One region of the Pseudomonas sp. GW821-FHT01E05 genome, then DNA from elsewhere that is predicted to be linked to it. Evidence: riboswitches for the same ligand, from Rfam matches in the RefSeq annotation. Region 1 holds a riboswitch; the other holds the start of a gene.

What was found. A riboswitch is a leader RNA that binds a small molecule or an ion and turns the genes downstream of it on or off. The one in region 1 is predicted to bind cobalamin.
Region 2: another riboswitch for cobalamin. It lies ahead of cobO (cob(I)yrinic acid a,c-diamide adenosyltransferase); the one in region 1 lies ahead of AC07W5_RS13510 (CbtB domain-containing protein).

What each region holds. Positions count from the first base shown of each region.
Region 1 is NZ_JBWKWW010000005.1:353,214-363,997, forward strand. It holds gene cobN (cobaltochelatase subunit CobN) at 1-309, opposite strand, end outside; gene cobW (cobalamin biosynthesis protein CobW) at 313-1,392, opposite strand; cobalamin riboswitch at 1,487-1,700, opposite strand; cobalamin riboswitch at 1,890-2,118, shown strand; gene AC07W5_RS13510 (CbtB domain-containing protein) at 2,219-2,413, shown strand; gene AC07W5_RS13515 (CbtA family protein) at 2,425-3,126, shown strand; gene AC07W5_RS13520 (cobalamin biosynthesis protein) at 3,123-3,536, shown strand; gene cobM (precorrin-4 C(11)-methyltransferase) at 3,618-4,364, shown strand; gene nfuA (Fe-S biogenesis protein NfuA) at 4,568-5,152, opposite strand; gene AC07W5_RS13535 (fatty acid cis/trans isomerase) at 5,253-7,544, opposite strand; gene metH (methionine synthase) at 7,699-10,784, shown strand, end outside.
Region 2 is NZ_JBWKWW010000009.1:156,755-167,538, reverse strand. It holds gene AC07W5_RS20790 (hypothetical protein) at 1-454, opposite strand, end outside; cobalamin riboswitch at 612-847, shown strand; gene cobO (cob(I)yrinic acid a,c-diamide adenosyltransferase) at 925-1,536, shown strand; gene AC07W5_RS20780 (cobyrinic acid a,c-diamide synthase CobB) at 1,547-2,929, shown strand; gene bluB (5,6-dimethylbenzimidazole synthase) at 2,926-3,576, shown strand; gene cbiB (adenosylcobinamide-phosphate synthase CbiB) at 3,573-4,481, shown strand; gene cobD (threonine-phosphate decarboxylase CobD) at 4,474-5,469, shown strand; gene AC07W5_RS20760 (cobyric acid synthase) at 5,466-6,917, shown strand; gene cobU (bifunctional adenosylcobinamide kinase/adenosylcobinamide-phosphate guanylyltransferase) at 7,068-7,589, shown strand; gene cobT (nicotinate-nucleotide--dimethylbenzimidazole phosphoribosyltransferase) at 7,586-8,641, shown strand; gene AC07W5_RS20745 (histidine phosphatase family protein) at 8,638-9,210, shown strand; gene AC07W5_RS20740 (adenosylcobinamide-GDP ribazoletransferase) at 9,213-9,944, shown strand; gene AC07W5_RS20735 (MarR family winged helix-turn-helix transcriptional regulator) at 10,026-10,430, shown strand; gene AC07W5_RS20730 (MFS transporter) at 10,483-10,784, shown strand, end outside.

The sequences.
Region 1 (10,784 bases):
CAGCTGCACCAGACGCTCGATGCCGTAACGCCAATAACCGATCCCGCCGTGCAGCGAGATCAGAATGACTTTGGCGTGACGCAAGACTTCGTCGACGTACAGGTCGACCGAGGCGTGGTTCTGTACTTGCATCGGGTTGGCCAGACGCAGGCTCGGGTAGTCGTCCGGTAATTGCTGCGCGGCTTCGGCGAGCAGCGCCAGGCTGGAATCGCCGCTGCACAGGATCACCAGCTCGGCGGGGGTTTGTCCAAGGTCGGCAATGTTGTCATCCGACACGAAACCGCCGGGCTGGGTCCTGAGCAGGTGCATGGCTCAGGCGCCGAGTGCGGCGCGCAATTGCGCTTCGATCAGCGCGGCATCCAGTTCCTGGCCAATTAGTACCAGGCGTGTTGCACGCGGCTCATCGGCGCGCCAGGCACGGTCGAAATGTCTGTCGAAGCGCGTGCCCACGCCCTGGATCAGCAAGCGCATCGGCTTGTTCGCAACCGCCGCGAAACCTTTGACCCGCAGAATGCCGTGCTGAACCACCAGCTGGGTCAGGGCATCCAGCAGCAGGCTTTCGTCGGCCTGGGGCAGTTCGATGGAAATGGAATCGAAGGCGTCGTGGTCATGGTCATCATGCCCTTCACTATCGGCATCACCGTCATGGTGATGGTCGTGGTGGCTGTGACGGCTGTCGATGTGCTCTTCGGAACCGGCGCCCAGACCAATCAAAACCTCCAGAGGCAAGCGGCCGCTGCTGGCTTCGATGATTTTTACTGCTGGCGGCAGTTCTTCGGCGACTTCCAGGCGCACTTTGGCCAGGTCTTCAGGGCTGATCAGGTCGGCTTTGTTGAGGATCACCAGGTCGGCGCTGGCCAGCTGGTCGGCGAACAGTTCGTGCAGCGGTGATTCGTGGTCCAGGTTCGGGTCAAGCTTGCGCTGGGCGTCGACTTGATCCGGGAACGCAGCGAAGGTGCCGGCGGCCACGGCCGGGCTGTCGACCACCGTGATCACTGCATCGACAGTGCAGGCACTGCGGATTTCCGGCCACTGGAAGGCTTGCACCAGCGGTTTGGGCAGCGCCAGGCCAGAGGTTTCGATGAGGATGTGATCCAGGTCGGCGCGACGGGCAACCAGCTCGCGCATCACCGGGAAGAACTCTTCCTGGACGGTGCAGCACAGGCAACCGTTGGCCAGTTCATAGACCCGGCCGCTGGCCTCTTCTTCAGTGCAACCGATGGAACATTGCTTGAGAATTTCGCCGTCGATGCCCAGCTCGCCAAATTCGTTGACGATCACCGCGATGCGGCGGCCCTGGGCGTTATCAAGCATATGCCGCAGCAAGGTGGTTTTGCCCGAGCCGAGGAAGCCGGTGACGATGGTGACGGGAAGTTTGGCCAGTGTTTTCATCGGATGCCCTTTGGCAAGGTGGCGGGCATACGGGACGACAACCACACCGATGGGCGCGGAAGATTTCGCCACCGGATCACCCCGCCCGGTTGTAGTGAGAATCTGGTACGAGGCAGGTCTCCTGGCTGACGGCCTGCCGGTCTTTCGACTGGCGATTTCTACGCCTTCCCGCTCGCTCTATGGATAGAGGGTGCAGTGGCATGGCAGAAACGGAACCGTTCACAGTTGCGGGGGCAGCCGCGGCATTGACCGCGTTCCCTTCTTAGCTTCGGCGAGAGTGCCGAAGAACCTCGAAAGCGCAAGGCTACGCATCGCTTGGGGGCGGGTCAATGTCCGGACAGAGATCTATGTTGACTGTGACGACGCCATCGCGAGCAAGCTCGCTCCTACATTCAATCGCGGTCCCCTTGTAGGAGCGAGCTTGCTCGCGATGGAAGCGCCTCAGTCCAACAAGTGAGAAACCTTGCCAATTGACTCTCATCCCCCGCCCATGCTCTCCTACGCAACTTGTTACGGGTGCCCTTCACAGGGTGAAACGGGAAACCGGTGAGTCATGTGCTTTACTCAAAGCCTTGATCAGTCCGGTGCTGCCCCCGCAACGGTAAGCGAGTGAAGAGTCAGATCCACTGTGCCAGCAGTTCGGCATGGGAAGGCGACTCTTGCAGGTGAAGGCGCTGGCCCAAACCCCTCGTGAGCCCGGAGACCGGCCCGCAATACTGAAATAACAAACCCGCGGTGGGCGGGCGCTGTTTGAACCGCTGCGAGCCTGTCTCGCAGGGGGTTTCATGCGCTCGATTCACCCGCTGACACATCAGAGGGAAGCGCCATGTCGATCATCAGCAGCACCCGCCACGCAGGCACCGCCAGCACCACGTCCACCCTGAGCCAACGTCTGATTGCCGCCATCGGCGCATCGATTCTGGGCGCGTGCCTGGTGTATTTCGCCGGTTTCTCGCATATCGAAGCGGTGCACAACGCCGCCCACGACACCCGTCACAGCTCCGCTTTTCCGTGCCATTGAGACCTGCTGACATGATCAAGCGTATTGCGCAAACCGCAGGTTTCACAGGGCTGCTCGCGGCCTTGTTGCTGACCTTGCTGCAAAGCTTCTGGGTCGCGCCGCTGATTCTCCAGGCGGAAACCTATGAAAAGGCCCCGGCCGCCGAAGTTCACGAACACGCTGAAGGCGCCATGGCCGGTCATACCCATGATGCCGAAGCCTGGGAGCCGGAGGACGGCTGGCAGCGCGTACTCTCGACCACCGGTGGCAATCTGGTGGTGGCCGTCGGTTTCGCCCTGATGCTTGCGGGTCTCTATACCCTGCGCGCTCCGGGTCGCACGTCCGAAGGTTTGCTCTGGGGCCTGGCCGGTTACGCGACCTTCTGCCTGGCACCGACCATGGGCCTGCCGCCGGAGCTGCCCGGCACTGCCGCCGCTGACCTGCTGCAACGGCAGACCTGGTGGGCCGGGACCGCGGCGTCCACCGCTGTCGGCATTGCGCTGATCGTGTTTGGCAAACACTGGCTATTGAAGATTCTCGGCGTGGCAATTCTGGCGGTACCGCACATCATTGGCGCGCCGCAACCGCAGGTGCATTCCAGCCTGGCGCCGGAAGCGCTCGAAGCACAATTCAAAATCGCTTCGCAATTGACCAACGCCGCGTTCTGGCTGGCCCTGGGCCTGATCAGCGCCTGGTTGTTCCGTCGCAAAAGCGAAGGCCAATACCGCGCATGACTGACATCAGCACAGCGCCGACCCTGGTGGTCGGCCTGGGCTGCCAGCGTGGCTGCCCCGCCGCCACGCTACAGGCGTTGCTCGATCAGGCGTTGCAGGCTCACCACATCGATCTGCAAGCGATCCAGGCCCTGGCCAGTATCGACCTGAAACGAGAGGAGCCTGGCCTGCTTGAGCTGGCTGCGCAATTGGCATTGCCGCTGACATTCTTCAGCAGTGCACAGCTCGCTGCCTATGAGCCACAATTGAGTCATCGCTCAGAGATCGCCTTTGAACGCACCGGTTGCTATGGCGTGGCCGAAAGCGCTGCGCTGGCACTGGCCGAGCATCTGACGCAAAGCCCGGCCAAACTGCTGATCTCGCGACAGAAATACGCCCAGGCCACCTTTGCATTGGCATCTGCGCCGTAAAATCCCCGATAATCCCCGCCCTTGATCATGAGCAATCTTCATCTGAAGCATTGCCGACACGACTTTGCACAGGAAACAGCCATGACCGTCTACTTTATCGGCGCAGGTCCCGGCGACCCGGAACTGATCACCGTCAAAGGCCAGCGGCTGATCCGCAGTTGCCCGGTCATCATCTATGCCGGCTCGCTGGTGCCCGCTGCCGTGCTGGAAGGCCACCAGGCCGAACAGGTGATCAACAGTGCAGAATTGCACCTGGAGCAGATCATTGAATTGATCAAGACCGCCCATGGCAAAGGTCAGGACGTGGCCCGGGTGCATTCCGGCGATCCGAGCCTGTACGGCGCAATTGGCGAGCAGATTCGCTATTTGCGCGAGTTGAATATTCCCTTTGAAATCATCCCTGGCGTGACGGCAACCGCAGCCTGCGCGGCCCTGCTGGGCGCGGAGCTGACGCTACCGGATGTGTCCCAGAGCGTGATTCTGACCCGCTATGCCGACAAAACGGCGATGCCGGCCGGGGAAGAACTCGGCAGCCTGGCACAGCATGGAGCGACCATGGCGATTCATCTGGGGGTCAATCATCTGGAGAAAATCATCGCCGAACTGGTCCCGCACTATGGCCTGGACTGCCCGATTGCAGTGATTCATCGCGCCACCTGGCCGGATCAGGATTGGGTGGTGGGCACATTGGCTGATATTACTGAAAAGGTTCAGGCAAAGGGATTTCGTCGTACCGCGCTCATCCTGGTGGGTCGGGTGCTGGCCAGCGACAATTTCAGTGAATCGTCGCTGTATCGTGCCGGGCATGCGCATTTGTACAGACCCTGAACATGATCGTCCCCACGCTCGCGCGTGGGAACACCTCAACGGACGCTCTGCGTCAGCTCCTGGGACGCGGAGCGTCCCGGGCTGCATTCCCACGCGGAGCATGGGAACGATCAATACGAGGGCTATTTAATGACCACCTCAAATCCCAGGCATAAAAAAACGGCGCTCACGGGGCGCCGTTTTTTCTGTTTGCAGCGAACACCTTAGTAGTAGGCGTTTTCTTTCTGCGTATGGTCGGTGACGTCGCGTACACCTTTAAGCTCCGGAATACGCTCAAGCAGTGTGCGCTCGATGCCTTCCTTCAAGGTGACATCAGCCTGGCCGCAGCCCTGGCAACCACCGCCGAATTTCAGCACGGCGATACCGTCTTCAACCACATCGATCAGGCTGACCTGACCGCCGTGGCTGGCCAGCCCCGGGTTGATTTCGGTTTGCAGGTAATAGTTGATGCGCTCGTTCACCGGGCTGTCAGCGTTGACCATCGGAACTTTGGCGTTTGGCGCCTTGATGGTCAGTTGGCCGCCCATACGATCGGTGGCGTAATCAACCACGGCATCGTCCAGGAAGGCTTCGCTGAAGGAATCGATATAAGCGGTGAAGCTTTTGAGCCCCAGCGCGGTATCTTCCGGTTTTTCTTCGCCCGGCTTGCAATAGGCAATACAGGTTTCGGCGTATTGGGTGCCAGGCTGGGTAATAAAGACTCGGATGCCGATTCCCGGGGTGTTCTGCTTGGAAAGCAGATCAGCCAGATAATCGTGGGCAGCATCGGTAATGGTAATAGCGGTCATGGAAACTCCTCGCAGGCTTGGACGCAGTTTACGCCAATCATCGCTCCGGACAAAGTCCTAGTATTTTTGTCGGGAAAGAACCGGCCATCCTCACCATCGACTACAGGTTCTCGTAGCGGTTCATGTCCAGCACGCCCGCTTCCACCGGCTCGGTTGCGCGAATGTACTCGGTCAGGTCATGGAAGTACTGCCAGAACTGTGGATGGCTGCGACGAATTCCCCAGCGATCAACGATTTTCTCGAAGTGATCAGCATCCTTGGCGCTCTCCATTCGCGCAACAAACTCGGGAACCTGCTCGGCCGGGATGTTGAAGATGAAGTTCGGATAGCTGCTGAGTACGCCTGGATAAATCGTCAACGTATCCAATCCGGGTTGATAACGCAGCGCCTCGCCGAGCAGGAACGCCACGTTACTGTGGGCGCGGTTGCGCAGCAGGCTGTAGACCTCACGCTTGCCGCTTTTGGTCTCGATGCGCAGCATCGTGGCCTCTGGCAACTGATCGATGACCCGAAGCCCCGCAGCCGGGCGCGAGACCAGGCGACTCAAGGCCTGTTCGGCGTCTTGCAGGGCCGGATCGATATTCGGCCGTGAGCAATACGCGCCGTCACAGCGATTGATCGGGTCAGGCCTGGCGTTCAAGTCACCGTAGCGCGCCAGCAGTTGGTTGGCGAAATCGCGCTTCGGGTCCTTTTCATCCAGCTTCAGTGCGGTGCGTTTGTCGTTGTCGATGCTTTCATAGTCCAGCCACATCTTGAACTTGCCGCTGCTCTGGTACCAATCGTCGAGATAATCGTTCCGGGAATCAGCCGGCATCAGGCGCAGGAAGTTCTGCTCGGCGCCGTTGCGGATCAGGTCGAAATACAGACGGGTCTGGGCCTGGTGGGAAACGTTTCCGAATACATCGAAATTGACCGCCAACTGATAATACGTGCGTTCCAGCAACGGATAGTCGAACAGCCACATCGTTTGCGGTACGTCACCGATCAAGCCTTTGTTCACCGAGGCGCTGTCGAAGTGGCGGAAAATGCTCAGCAAGGCGTTGTCGTTGCCGGCCCACAGGCTCGACCAGCTTGGTGCTGGCGCATCGGCGTAGGTGTCCCGGCGCAAGGCTTCATATTCGTTGCGCTTGTCGCGATAGTTGTGCCACAGGGTCAAGACACTGCCGACATCATCATTTTGTCCCGGCATCGCCAGCAACGGCGTTGCCTTAGTGCGGTAGTTGCGGTTGGTGATGTACAGGTCATGTTCCGGCGCCTGGAACAACGCCCAGAAGTTGTCGCGAATCACGTCAGTAGCAATCTGCCCTCGGCAGACCGGACCACGGATAAAGGTCCGCACAAAGTATTCGGCATTATCGAGCATGAACTGATAACGCGCCTGCGCCGGAATCGCCTCGAACGTTTCGAACGGATTGGCCCGCCGCTCCGGCCCGTAACCGGGCAACGCATTGACGTGCCAGTTACCGCTGTAGAACAGGGTTTTGACCCGCGCCATTTTTGCCGGGCCCAGGCCAAAAGTGATGTGGGTCTTGTGCACGATCACACCCTGCACCGGCCACAAGCGGTAATAGATCTGAGTACCGGGGTCGTCATTTGGACGACGGGTGGCGATCAGGTCGATCGGCTTCCCCGGCGGCGTACGCGAACGCACCCATTGGAAGAAATGCCCCGGCTCACCGCCCTTGAAATAGATGTGTGCCAGGAACAAATGCTCAAACAGCCATCGAGCGACCAGGCTTTCCCGAGCGCCCGGGGCATTGAGCAGGCTTTCCCACTGAACAATCTGCAACGCCTCCTGGGCACTGGGCGCCAGGCCTTGATCATCGATCGGCGCCCCTGACGCCAACCAGCGTTGCAGGGTCTGGTACTGCTGATCGGTCAGGCCCGTCACCGCCAGCGGCATGCCCTCTTTGGGATGTGCACCGGCATAGCTGTCAAACTCGCCCGGCATTGGGCACATGTTCTCGCGCTCGAGGCCCAAAACGATCTCCTCGGGCAACTTCGCGTTGGGCCGAAGTGGCGTTTTGTGGCCCAGTTCAAGCATTCGCGCCATCAGCGCCGCCTGGCTGCCCTGAGCATCGAGCACTGAATAGAAATCCTCACGCTGCCAGGCCGCCTTGCCAAAGGCGTCGTAGAACAGCCGCGTCGGCCTTGAGGCTTGACTGCGCTGGCCGTTATAGACCGGCATTTTCGTAGCGCCCCGTGCCGCACCCTCCCCACTGCCCAGATTGAGCTGACAGGCGGAGTCATAGCAGGCATGGCAGGCCACGCACTTATCGGTAAAGATCGGTTGAATATCACGGGTATAGGAAATCGCTGGCGCCGGACCTTGCGCTGTGGCGGCGAAACTTAACAGCAGCAAAATACTGCCGATGACAACGCGATAAGACATGTCCCTGGTTCCGGCGATAGAAAAACGTCGCGATTCTACCGGTCTAACCCGGCCACCAACATGAGCGATATTCATGCAAAAGCCTGTCATGCTCTAAAAGCACACAGGTTTGCTATCATCGCCCTTCTTTGTATTGGCCTTTCCAGGTAGTCCTATGTCCGATCGCAGCGCTCGCCTTCAAGCTCTCCATCAAGCCCTCAAAGAGCGCATCCTGATTCTCGATGGCGGCATGGGCACGATGATCCAGAGCTACAAGCTCGAGGAACAGGACTACCGTGGCAAACGCTTCGCTGACTGGCCGAGCGACGTCAAAGGCAACAACGACCTGTTGATTCTTAGCCGCCCGGACGTGATCGGGGCGATCGAGAAGGCGTATCTGGATGCTGGCGCCGACATTCTCGAAACCAACACCTTTAACGCCACCCAAGTGTCCCAGGCCGATTACGGCATGGAAGCACTGGTCTACGAGCTAAACGTAGAAGGTGCGCGCCTGGCGCGCAAGGTGGCCGACGCCAAGACACTGGAAACCCCGGACAAGCCGCGCTTCGTCGCTGGCGTGCTCGGCCCGACCAGCCGCACCTGCTCGCTGTCACCGGATGTTAACAATCCGGGCTACCGCAACGTGACCTTCGATGAGCTGGTGGAAAACTACACCGAAGCCACCAAAGGCCTGATCGAAGGCGGTGCCGACCTGATCCTGATCGAAACCATCTTCGATACCTTGAACGCCAAGGCAGCGATCTTCGCCGTGCAAGGTGTGTATGAAGAATTGGGCGTCGAACTGCCAATCATGATTTCCGGCACCATCACCGACGCCTCCGGCCGTACCCTGTCCGGTCAGACTACCGAAGCCTTCTGGAACTCCATCAGCCACGCCAAGCCGATCTCTGTCGGTCTGAACTGCGCCCTTGGCGCCCGTGAACTGCGGCCGTACCTGGAAGAACTGTCGGACAAGGCCAACACCTACGTTTCAGCGCACCCGAACGCCGGCCTGCCGAACGAATTCGGTGAATACGACGAACTGCCGGCAGACACTGCCAAAGTCATCGAAGAGTTCGCCCAAAGTGGCTTCCTGAACATCGTCGGCGGCTGCTGCGGCACCACCCCCGGGCACATCGAGGCGATCGCCAAAGCGGTGGCCAACTACGCACCGCGGCCGATTCCGGAGATCGCGAAGGCCTGCCGCCTGTCGGGCCTGGAACCGTTCACCATCAATCGCGAGTCGCTGTTCGTCAACGTCGGCGAGCGGACCAACATCACCGGTTCCGCCAGGTTCGCCCGCCTGATCCGTGAAGACAACTACACCGAAGCCCTGGAAGTCGCCCTGCAGCAGGTCGAAGCCGGCGCGCAAGTGATCGACATCAACATGGACGAAGGGATGCTCGATTCGAAGAAGGCCATGGTGACCTTCCTCAATCTGATCGCCGGTGAGCCGGACATCTCCCGCGTGCCGATCATGATCGACTCCTCCAAGTGGGAAGTCATCGAAGCTGGCCTCAAGTGCATCCAGGGCAAAGGCATCGTCAACTCCATCAGCATGAAGGAAGGTGTCGAACAGTTCATTCATCACGCCAAACTGTGCAAGCGCTACGGCGCTGCAGTGGTGGTGATGGCTTTCGACGAAGCCGGTCAGGCCGACACCGAAGCGCGCAAAAAGGAAATCTGCAAACGTTCCTATGACATCCTGGTCAACGAAGTGGGCTTCCCGCCGGAAGACATCATCTTCGACCCGAACATCTTTGCCATCGCCACCGGCATCGAAGAACACAACAACTACGCGGTCGACTTCATCAACGCCTGCGCCTATATCCGCGACCACCTGCCCCATGCGCTGACCAGCGGTGGCGTGTCCAACGTGTCGTTCTCGTTCCGTGGCAACAACCCGGTGCGCGAGGCGATCCACTCGGTGTTCCTGCTACATGCGATCCGCAACGGCCTGAGCATGGGCATCGTCAACGCCGGCCAATTGGAGATCTACGACCAGATCCCGGCCGAGTTGCGCGATGCCGTCGAGGACGTGGTGCTCAACCGCACGCCGGAAGGCACCGACGCCTTGCTGGCCATCGCCGACAAGTACAAGGGCGACGGCAGCGTCAAGGAAGCCGAAACGGGCGAGTGGCGCAGCTGGGACGTCAACAAGCGTCTGGAGCATGCGCTGGTCAAAGGCATTACTACGCACATTGTCGAAGACACCGAAGAATCCCGGCTGTCGTTCGCGCGCCCGATCGAAGTGATCGAGGGCCCGCTGATGTCCGGCATGAACATCGTCGGTGATCTGTTCGGCTCCGGCAAAATGTTCCTGCCACAGGTGGTGAAATCCGCCCGTGTCATGAAGCAGGCCGTGGCCCACTTGATCCCGTTCATCGAGCTGGAAAAAGGCGACAAACCGGAAGCCAAGGGCAAGATCCTCATGGCCACGGTCAAGGGTGACGTGCACGACATCGGTAAGAACATCGTCGGTGTGGTGTTGGGCTGTAACGGCTACGACATCGTCGACCTCGGCGTGATGGTGCCGGCAGAGAAAATCCTCCAGGTGGCCAAAGAACAGAAGTGCGACATCATCGGTCTCTCCGGCCTGATCACCCCGTCGCTGGACGAAATGGTCCACGTCGCCCGCGAAATGCAGCGCCAGGATTTCTATCTGCCGCTGATGATCGGCGGTGCGACCACCTCCAAAGCCCACACCGCGGTGAAGATCGAGCCCAAGTACAGCAACGACGCGGTGGTCTACGTCACCGACGCCTCACGCGCCGTGGGCGTGGCGACCCAGTTGCTATCCAAAGAATTGAAACCCGGCTTCGTCGAAAAGACCCGCCTGGAATACATCGAAGTCCGCGAGCGCACCGCCAACCGCAGCGCCCGTACCGAACGCTTGAGCTACCCGGTGGCGATCGCCAAGAAGCCGCAGTTCGACTGGAGCAGCTACCAGCCGGTCAAGCCGACCTTCACCGGCGCCAAGGTACTGGACAACATCGACCTCAAGGTTCTGGCCGAATACATCGACTGGACGCCGTTCTTCATTTCCTGGGACCTGGCCGGCAAGTACCCGCGCATCCTCACCGATGAAGTCGTGGGCGAAGCAGCCACCTCGTTATTTGCCGATGCTCAGGAAATGCTCGCCAAGCTGATCGACGAAAAACTCATTAGCGCCCGTGCAGTGTTCGGCTTCTGGCCGGCCAATCAAGTGCAGGACGATGACCTGGAAGTCTACGGCGACGACGGCCAACCATTGGCCAAGCT
Region 2 (10,784 bases), on a different contig from region 1:
CCATGTCCTGGAGTTCTTCTGGGGTGGCGCTGTGTTGTGGTTTGTGTGGCGCTACGAACAGGCAACCGAGCTTCAGATCGCTGGCGTAGCTGATCTTCCTGGCATCGCTCACGGCGTCGAGCAGCGCTTGAGTGAGGTTCAGGTTATTGACCCGCGGCCAGCGCTGGGTGGCCTGGATGTAGACCCGTTCCTCATTGGTGGCGATGTAGAGGTCGGCACGTCCATTGCGGTCGCCGTCTTCCTGCTGTTTTTTCGTCGGGGTCTGTTCCAGTGTCACCATTTCCGACATCCAGGCGGCAGCCGAGAGCAGCCCAAGATTGGCGCGTTCATCAAACCAATAAGGGGATTCGTTATCACCGCGTACCTGGATGTAGCGATCGATACATTCAAACCAGCGCTCCAGCACTGGGCGCAGGAATTCCAGCTTCGGATTGCTGATGATCATGCCTTGCATGTTGCCCACCTTTATTTTTGTGATGTTAGTGTTGTGGCTATTTGATATCACTGCTTTCAGTGTGGCACAAGATTGGCGTCAGTTTATTGAACGACAGCACATAATATCGCGGGCGAACGCCCCGGGTTTAATTGACGCTCCACCCCCAACCCTCTAACCTTCGCGACTTGTTTCAGGTGCTCTGTGACCCAAGGTCGACAGAGTGAAACAGGGAAGCCGGTGAGTGTCCGTTCTTTAACAGAACGGACAGCGATCCCGGCGCTGCCCCCGCAACGGTAAATGAGTCAAGGCTGTGCTTTTGGCCACTGTGTCGACTGTCGATACGGGAAGGCGTGCAGCTCGGCAGCGATGCCCCTCATGAGCCCGGAGACCGGCCTGATCCATCCAGCGGCATCACGGTGGGCGATGCCAGGCTTATGCCGTCTATTTTTATTCCTGCCCCCCCGTTATCGTTCCAACGGAGAGCTGCCATGACTGAATCCCCCGATCGTGACGAACGCCATCTGGCGCGTATGTTGCGCAAAAAAGCCGTGATCGACGAGCGTATTGCCAACTCGCCGAACGAGTGCGGGCTGTTGTTGGTCCTGACCGGCAACGGCAAAGGCAAGAGCAGTTCTGCCTTTGGCATGCTTGCACGGGCCATGGGCCACGGAATGAAATGCGGCGTGGTGCAGTTCATCAAGGGTCGCAACAGCACCGGGGAGGAGCTGTTCTTTCGACGCTTTCCCGAGCAAGTACGCTTTCACGTCATGGGCGAAGGCTTCACCTGGGAAACCCAGGATCGCCAGCGTGACATCGCCGCAGCCGAAGCGGCCTGGGAAGTGTCCCGTGAACTGCTGCGTGACCCGGCCATTGGCCTGGTGGTGCTTGACGAGCTGAATATCGCCCTCAAGCACGGTTATCTCGACCTGGACCTGGTTCTCAGCGATTTGCAGGCTCGCCCGCCAATGCAGCACGTGCTGGTAACCGGCCGCGGCGCCAAGCCCGAAATGATTGATCTGGCCGACACGGTTACCGAAATGGGCGTGCTCAAACATGCGTTCCAGGCCGGGATCAAAGCGCAAAAGGGCATTGAGCTGTGAGTATTGAAGCATGAGTGATGCACGTCATTGTCCGGCGGTATTGATCGCCGCACCGGCTTCCGGTCAGGGCAAGACCACCGTGACCGCCGCGCTGGCCCGCTTGCATCGCAATCAGGGACGCAAGGTGCGGGTATTCAAGTGCGGTCCGGACTTTCTCGACCCGATGATTCTCGAGCGCGCCAGCGGCGCGCCGGTGTATCAATTGGACATGTGGATGGTCGGCGAACAAGAAAGCCGCCGACTGCTGTGGGAAGCGGCGGGCGAGGCTGACCTGATCCTGATCGAAGGCGTCATGGGCCTGTTCGACGGTACGCCGTCCAGCGCCGATTTGGCGCGGCACTTCGGCGTGCCGGTGCTCGCCGTGATCGACGGTACGGCCATGGCCCAGACGTTCGGTGCTCTGGCCTTGGGGCTGGCGCGCTATCAGGCGGACTTGCCGTTTGCCGGCGTTCTGGCCAACCGGGTTGGCACGTTGCGCCACGCGCAATTGCTCGAAGGCAGCCTGACCGAAGGCCTGCGCTGGTATGGCGCGCTGTCTCGCGAAACCGGGATCGAACTGCCGAGCCGCCACCTGGGCCTGGTGCAGGCCAGCGAACTGAATGATCTGGATCTGCGCCTCGACGCGGCGGCCGAAGCCTTGGCCAGCAGTTGTGAGGTGGCGTTGCCGCCGGCAGTCGGGTTCGCTGCGCCTGAGGTTGTCGTCGCCGAGCCATTATTGGCCGGTGTGCGGATTGCCGTGGCTCGCGATGAGGCATTTGCTTTCACCTACGGGGCGAGCCTGGACCTGCTACGGGCGATGGGCGCCGAGTTGCTGTTCTTTTCGCCGATCCATGATCGCGAACTGCCCGAGGCTGACAGCTTGTACCTGCCGGGCGGCTACCCGGAATTGCATCATGTTGCGCTGGCGGAAAACGCCACGATGCTGGCTGCGATCCGCGCGCACCATGAGGCCGACAAGCCGTTGCTGGCCGAGTGTGGCGGCATGTTGTATCTGCTCGACTCCCTGACCGATGTCGACGGTCAGCGCGCCGAACTGGTGGGGTTGCTCGCCGGCGAAGCGGTGATGCAAAAGCGTCTCGCGGCGTTGGCCTTGCAGGCGGTTGATCTGCCAGAGGGCTCGTTGCGCGGCCACACCTATCATCACTCGCTGACCAGTACAGCGCTTGAGCCGATAGCCCGGGGCCTGAGTCCTAACGGTGGGCGTGGCGCCGAAGCGGTCTACCGTGACGGTCGAATGACCGCTTCCTATGTGCACTTCTATTTCCCTTCCAATCCCTCTGCGGTGGCCGCACTTTTTGCGCCTGGCTCGCAAACCGCTATCGCGAGCAAGCTCGCTCCCACACTAGATCGTGTACTTCCTGTAGGAGCGAGCTTGCTCGCGAAGAGGCCATGACCGACAACGCCTTTAGTCCGGCCGAACGTGAGGCTGTTTATCGCGTGATTGGCGAGCGCCGCGACATGCGTCACTTTGCTGGCGGCACCGTCGAGCCCGAACTGCTCAGGCGTCTGCTCGAGGCCGCCCATCAAGCTCCAAGCGTGGGCCTGATGCAGCCGTGGCGGTTTATCCGCATCACCGACCGCCCGTTGCGCGGCAAAATTCAGCAACTGGTCGAAGAAGAACGTGTACGCACTGCCGAGGCGCTGGGCGAACGTTCCGACGACTTCATGAAGTTGAAAGTCGAAGGCATCAACGACTGCGCTGAAGTGCTGGTCGCCGCGCTGATGGACGATCGCGAGCGGCATATCTTTGGGCGCCGGACCTTGCCGGAGATGGACATGGCGTCGTTGTCCTGCGCTATTCAGAATCTCTGGCTGGCGTCCCGCGCCGAAGGCCTGGGGATGGGCTGGGTGTCGCTGTTCGAGCCCCAGGCGCTGGCCGACTTGCTGGGTCTGCCGGCCGGGGCCAAACCGCTGGCGGTATTGTGCCTGGGTCCGGTCACGGCGTTTTATCCGGCCCCCATGTTGGTGCTTGAAGGCTGGGCGCAGCCGCGCCCGCTGAGTGAATTGCTGTATGAGAATTATTGGGGAGTGAGTCAATGAGTGTGGCGTTGTTGAGTGCCGCCGCGGTCGCGCTGGATGCGCTGCTGGGCGAACCCAGGCGCTGGCATCCGCTGGTGGCGTTCGGCCGTTTTGCCGATCGCATCGAGCAACGTTTCAACTCCGGCGGTCGTGGCTGGCGCAGTCACGGCGTCACTGCCTGGGTGATGGCGGTGTTGCCGCTGACTCTATTGGTGACCGCCTTTGCCTGGCTGCCATATATCGGTTGGCTGGTCGAGATCCTCGCGTTGTATTGCGCCCTTGGCTTGCGCAGCCTTGGCGAGCATGTCAATCCGGTCGCTCAGGCTCTGCGCAGCGATGACCTGGAGCAAGCACGACGTCGAGTGGGCTATCTGGTCAGCCGTCAGACCAGTGAGCTTGATTCCACGGAAGTCGCCCGGGCCGCCACTGAGTCGGTGTTGGAAAACGGTAGCGATGCGGTGTTCGCTGCGTTGTTCTGGTTTGCCGTCGCCGGCGCACCGGGGGTGGTGCTGTATCGCCTGAGTAATACGCTGGACGCGATGTGGGGCTATCGCAATGAACGCTTCGAACGCTTTGGCTGGGCGGCGGCGAAGATCGACGATGCTCTTAACTATATTCCTGCTCGCCTGGTTGCCCTGACCTACGCGCTCTTGGGCAAGACCCGTCTGGCGCTGAAGTGCTGGCGGACTCAGGGACCCACCTGGGACAGCCCGAACGCAGGTCCGGTAATGGCAGCGGGCGCGGGGGCCTTGGGCGTAGAGTTGGGCGGGGCAGCGATCTACCACGGTGAACTGCACCAGCGTCCGCAACTGGGTGAGGGCGTGCCGGCTGATGCCAACTCCATCGACCGTGGCTGGCAACTGGTGCAGCGCGGGGTGTGGTTATGGTTGCTGATTTTCTGCGTGGGAGCTGAGCTCTATGCTTGACCACGGCGGACGGTTGCGCAAGGCCGCGCTGCAATACGGTATTGCCGAAGCGGATTGGCTGGACCTGTCCAGTGGCCTTGCGCCTTGGCCGTGGCCGGTACCGCAGATCCCTCTGCGGGCCTGGGCGCGTTTGCCGGAAACCGATGATGGTCTTGAGCAAGCCGCCTGCGATTACTACGGCGCGACTCAAGTGCTACCGGTTCCGGGCTCGCAAGCGGCGATCCAGTTGCTGCCGCGATTACGCCGTGCCGGCAAGGTTGGCGTGCTCTCGCCCTGTTACGCCGAGCATGCCGAGGCATGGCGCCGCTGCGGCTACATCGTGCGTGAGGTGCTGGAGCAGGAAGTAGACTTCTTTCTCGACCACCTTGACGTGCTGGTGGTGGTCAACCCGAATAACCCCACCGGCCTGAGCCTGACCCCGGATCGGTTACTCGACTGGCATGCTCGACTGGCGCAACGCGGCGGCTGGCTGGTGGTCGATGAAGCGTTCATGGACAACACACCGCAGCTCAGTCTGGCCGCTCATGCCAATCAGGTCGGGTTGATCGTTTTGCGATCATTCGGCAAGTTTTTCGGTTTGGCCGGTGTACGTCTGGGCTTCGTGCTGGCCGAGCGCAAACTGCTCAAATTGCTCGCCGAACAGGTCGGACCCTGGGCGGTCAGTGGGCCGACACGGGTGTTGGGGCAGGTTTGCCTGCGCGATACGGTGGGGCATGCCCGGCAACGTCTGCGCAGCGAAGAAGCCAGTCAACGGTTGACGCAAGTGCTTGAGCACCATGGATTCAAGCCACAGGGCGGCTGCGCCTTGTTCCAATGGCTGATCACTGAGCGCGCTGAACATCTGCACGAATTCATGGCTCAACGCGGCATTCTGTTGCGGTTGTTTACCCACAACAGCAGCCTGCGTTTCGGCTTGCCGGCCGATGAAGCCGATTGGCTGCGCCTCAATCAAGCGTTAGAGGCCTACACCAAGGAACAAACACCATGACCACGCTGATGGTGCAAGGCACCACCTCGGACGCCGGTAAAAGTACGCTGGTAACGGCGCTGTGCCGCTGGCTGACCCGCCAAGGCGTCCGCGTCGTGCCCTTCAAACCGCAGAACATGGCGCTCAATAGCGCGGTAACGGCGGATGGCGGCGAGATCGGTCGTGCACAAGCGGTGCAGGCTCAGGCCGCCAATCTTGAACCGCACACCGACATGAACCCGGTGCTGCTCAAGCCCAACAGTGAGACCGGCGCGCAGGTGATCATTCATGGTCGCGCGGTGACCAGCATGAACGCCGTGGCCTATCACGACTACAAATCCATCGCCATGCAGGCGGTTTTGGCTTCCCATCAACGCTTGAGTGCTGCCTACCCGGTGGTGATGGTCGAGGGCGCGGGTTCGCCGGCCGAGATTAATCTGCGTGCTGGCGATATCGCCAACATGGGGTTTGCCGAAGCGGTGGACTGCCCGGTGTTGCTGATCGCTGACATCAATCGCGGTGGAGTGTTTGCCCATTTGGTGGGCACTTTGGAATTGTTGTCGGCCAGCGAGCAGGCACGGGTCAAAGGCTTCATCATCAACCGTTTTCGTGGCGACATTGCCTTGCTGCAACCGGGCCTCGACTGGCTCCAGGAGCGCACCGGCAAGCCGGTAGTTGGCGTGTTGCCATACGTGATGGACCTGCACCTGGAGGCTGAAGACGGCATCGATCAGCGTCAGACCGACAAGGTCGGGCAGGTGTTGAAAGTGCTGGTGCCGGTCTTGCCGCGCATCAGCAACCACACCGATTTCGATCCGCTGCGTCTGCACCCGCAAGTCGATCTGCAATTCGTCGGTCCGGGCCAGCCGATTCCTCCGGCTGATTTGATTGTTCTTCCCGGTTCGAAAAGCGTACGCAGCGACCTCGCGTTCTTGCGCGCCAACGGCTGGGACACGGCTATCTCGCGGCACCTGCGCTACGGCGGCAAGCTGCTGGGAATCTGCGGCGGTTTGCAGATGCTCGGCGAGCAGTTGCATGACCCGCTGGGGCTTGAAGGTGCGCCGGGGTCCAGTGCCGGTCTGGGCCTGCTGGCCTTCGCCACAGTCCTTGAAGAAGAGAAGCAACTGCGCAACGTACGCGGCCATCTGGCGCTGGAAGACGCGCCAGTCAACGGTTATGAGATTCATGCCGGAGTCACTACCGGTGCCGCGCTGGAGCGGGCTGCCGTGTATCTGGATGACGGCCGCAGTGATGGCGCGCAAAGTACGGACGGGCAGATTTTCGGCACCTATCTGCATGGCCTGTTCGAGTCGTCGGCGGCTTGCAGTGCGCTGTTGCGTTGGGCGGGTTTGCAGAATGTGCAGGAGGTGGACTACCACTCCTTGCGCGAGCGTGACATTGAGCGCTTGGCCGATCTGGTGGAAAAGCATCTTGATACGAGCTATTTGCGCGAACTCTGTGGGATTTAGGGTGAGTGTTATGGCCCTATCGCGAGCAAGCTCGCTCCTACATTTAATCCGGCAGGGCACGCAATTGCGGCACAACGAAAATCCACTGTAGGAGCGAGCTTGCTCGCGATGGGGCCAGTGGCCGCACCGCTAAATTGAAGGGATATGACCATGCTGCAACTGATCCTCGGCGGCGCCCGCTCCGGTAAAAGTCGTCTGGCTGAAAAACTCGCCTGCGACAGCGGTCTGGCCGTGACTTATATAGCGACCAGCCAGCCGCTGGATGGCGAAATGAACGAGCGCATTGCCCATCATCGCCAGCGTCGTCCGGTTGAATGGTCGTTGATCGAAGAACCCTTGGAGCTGGCCCGCGTATTGCGCGACACCGCCAGCGCCGAACGTTGCCTGCTGGTGGATTGCCTGACCTTGTGGCTGACCAACCTGCTGATGCTGGAAAACCCCGAGCGCCTGGCCCTTGAGCGTGAGGCGCTGCTGGAGTGCCTGGGGTCTTTGCCGGGTGAAATTGTTTTTGTCAGCAACGAGACCGGTCTGGGTGTCGTGCCGCTGGGCGAATTGACTCGCCGCTATGTCGATGAAGCCGGTTGGTTGCATCAAGCCCTGGCTGAGCGCTGTCAGCGTGTTGTACTGACCGTCGCCGGCCTGCCCCTGATTTTGAAAGGAACTGCGTTATGAATAACTCCTGGTGGCTGAACCCGTGCAAACCGATCGATGCACTGGCTTACGAGCAGGCGGCGGTCCGTCAGCAGCAATTGACCAAGCCGGCCGGTTCCCTGGGCCAGCTTGAGTCCATCGCGGTGCAGTTGGCCGGGTTGCAAGGGCGTATCAAGCCGAGTCTGAATCAGTTATGGATTGCGATCTTTGCAGGTGACCACGGCGTAGTCGCTGAAGGCGTCTCGGCGTTCCCTCAGGAAGTCACCGGGCAGATGCTGCACAACTTCGTCAGCGGCGGTGCGGCAATCAGCGTGTTGGCGCGGCAACTGGGGGCGCAGCTCGAAGTAGTCGATCTGGGCACTGTCACGCCTTCGCTGAATCTGCCGGGCGTGCGTCATCTGAACATTGGCGCTGGCACACAGAACTTTGTTAACGGCCCCGCCATGACGCATGCTCAAGGCGAATTAGCCCTGCAAGCCGGACGGGACAGCGTGCGCCGTGCCATTGCGGCAGGTGCCGAGCTGTTTATCGGCGGTGAGATGGGCATCGGCAACACCACGGCTGCGAGCGCCGTGGCCTGCGCGTTGCTCGATTGTCCGGTGGCGCATCTGGTTGGGCCTGGCACTGGCCTGAATGCCGCGGGCGTCAGCCATAAAGTGCACGTCATCGAGCGCGCGCTGGCATTGCATGCCGCCCAGCGCGGCGATGCGCTGCTGACCTTGTTCAATCTCGGCGGTTTTGAAATCGCGGCGCTGGTCGGGGCTTATCTGGCCTGTGCCCAGGAAGGCGTGGCCGTGCTGGTGGACGGCTTCATCTGCAGCGTCGCGGCGTTGGTCGCGGTGCGCTTGAATCCTGCGTGTCGCGACTGGCTGCTGTTTGGTCACCGCGGTGCCGAGCCGGGTCATCGTCATGTGCTTGAGGCATTGAAGGCCGAGCCTTTGCTAGAGCTTGGCTTACGCCTGGGTGAGGGCAGTGGTGCCGCGTTGGCAGTGCCGTTGTTGCGACTGGCCTGTGACCTGCATGGCCAAATGGCAACCTTCGCGGAAGCGGCTGTGGCGGATCGCCCGGCATGATGCAACTGGACCTGCTGCGCCACGGCGAAACCGAACTCGGTGGCGGTTTGCGCGGCAGTCTGGATGACGCGTTGACGGCCAAGGGCTTGGAGCAAATGCGCGCCGCGGTGCTGGCAAAGGGGCCGTGGGATCGACTGGTCAGCTCGCCGTTGCAACGTTGCGCACGTTTCGCAGAGGAACTGGGCGCACGTCTTGGGTTGCCGGTGCAGCTGGAAAAAGACCTGCAAGAACTGCATTTCGGTACCTGGGAAGGGCAGAGCGCAGCGGCGTTGATGGAAACCGACGCCGAAGCGCTGGGCCTGTTCTGGGCGGATCCCTACGGGTTCACCCCGCCAGGGGGCGAGCCGGTGACGCAGTTTTCGGCACGGGTGCTGGCGGCGGTCGAGCGGCTGCACCAAACCTATGCCGGTGAGCGGGTGTTGCTGATCAGCCATGGCGGGGTCATGCGTTTGCTGTTGGCCCAGGCTCGTGGTCTGCCCCGCGAGCAATTGCTCAACGTTGAAGTCGGCCACGGTGCGCTGTTTTCGCTGCGGGTCGAGGCCAATCTCAGGTTGAGCGAAGGAATCTGAACATGCTGCCTTTCTGGATCGCCCTGCAATTTCTCAGCAGCTTGCCGATACGTCTGCCGGGTATGCCGCAGCCGCAGGAACTGGGCCGTTCGTTGCTGTTTTATCCGCTGGTGGGGTTGCTCCTCGGCGGGTTGTTGTGGACGTTGAACTGGGGGCTCGCCGGGGCGCCCTTGTTGTTGCACGCTGCGCTGTTGCTGACTGCCTGGGTCTTGTTCAGCGGTGGTTTGCATCTGGATGGCCTGGCCGATAGCGCCGATGCCTGGCTGGGTGGTTTTGGTGATCGTGAGCGAACCCTGACCATCATGAAGGACCCGCGCAGCGGGCCGATTGCGGTCGTGACGCTGGTGTTGGTGCTGCTGCTCAAATTTGCCGCGTTGCTGGCGCTGATCGAGCAGCAGCACAGCATTGCGTTGATCCTGGCGCCTTTGATCGGCCGCAGCGCGTTGCTGGGGTTGTTTCTGACGACGCCTTACGTACGAGCCGGTGGGCTGGGACAGGCATTGGCTGATCATCTTCCGCGTATGGCCGGTAAACAGGTTTTGTTGCTGAGCACGGTGGCCTGTGTGCTGATCGCGGGATTACACGGTGTGTTTGCCGCAGTGCTGGCGGCAGCGGTGTTCTTCTGGTTGCGACAAGTAATGATGCGGCGGCTGGGTGGGACTACTGGCGATACCGCAGGCGCCTTATTGGAGCTGCTGGAAGTGGCGGTGTTGGTGGGATTGGCGTTGGTCTGATGATTTGTAGGGCGATGAAGAGCGTACCGTAGAAATCCTTCAAAACTTGCTTTCCCTCAACCGCGGGTATATACACGCACTATGCTTCCTTCCCAATGTTTATGCACCAACCTGCGTCGTGCCGCCCGAGGCGTCAGCAGGTATTACGACGGCGCTCTCGACGGCTTCGGGATCAACGTTGCGCAGTATTCTTTACTGTGCAATTTACAACGTCTGGACCAACCGAGCATTTCGACCCTGGCGCAGGCCATGGGCCTGGACCGCAGTACCCTGGGGCGCAATCTGCGGGTGCTGGAGGGTGAAGGTCTGGTTACGCTGGTCGAGGGTGAAGATCATCGCAATCGTGTTGTATTGCTCACTGAAACCGGGCTAGAGCGACTGGCGGCGGCCTTGCCGGCGTGGGAAGCGGCGCAGCAGCGTTTGATCGAGAAACTGGGTGCAGAAAAGCGGGAAACCTTGCTGGCCTTGCTGGACGAGCTTGCCTGAAGGCAATAAGTCCGATCATAAGCGGGTATATACCCGCTACCGGAGAACAAGAATGACATCGATGTGGCGTACCAGTGGTTGGGTTCTTCTCGGGAGTGCGCTGATTCTCGCGTTGTCCTTGGGAGTGCGGCATGGCTTTGGGTTGTTCCTCGCACCAATGAGTGCGGAGTTTGGTTGGGGGCGTGAGGTGTTTGCGTTCGCCATTGCCTTGCAGAACCTGATCTGGGGCCTGGCGCAACCCTTTACCGGTGCGCTGGCCGACCGTTTCGGCGCGGCGAAAGTGGTGCTGCTCGGCGGGGTGTTGTATGCCCTCGGATTGGTGTGCATGGGGTTGTCCGATTCGGCCTGGTCGTT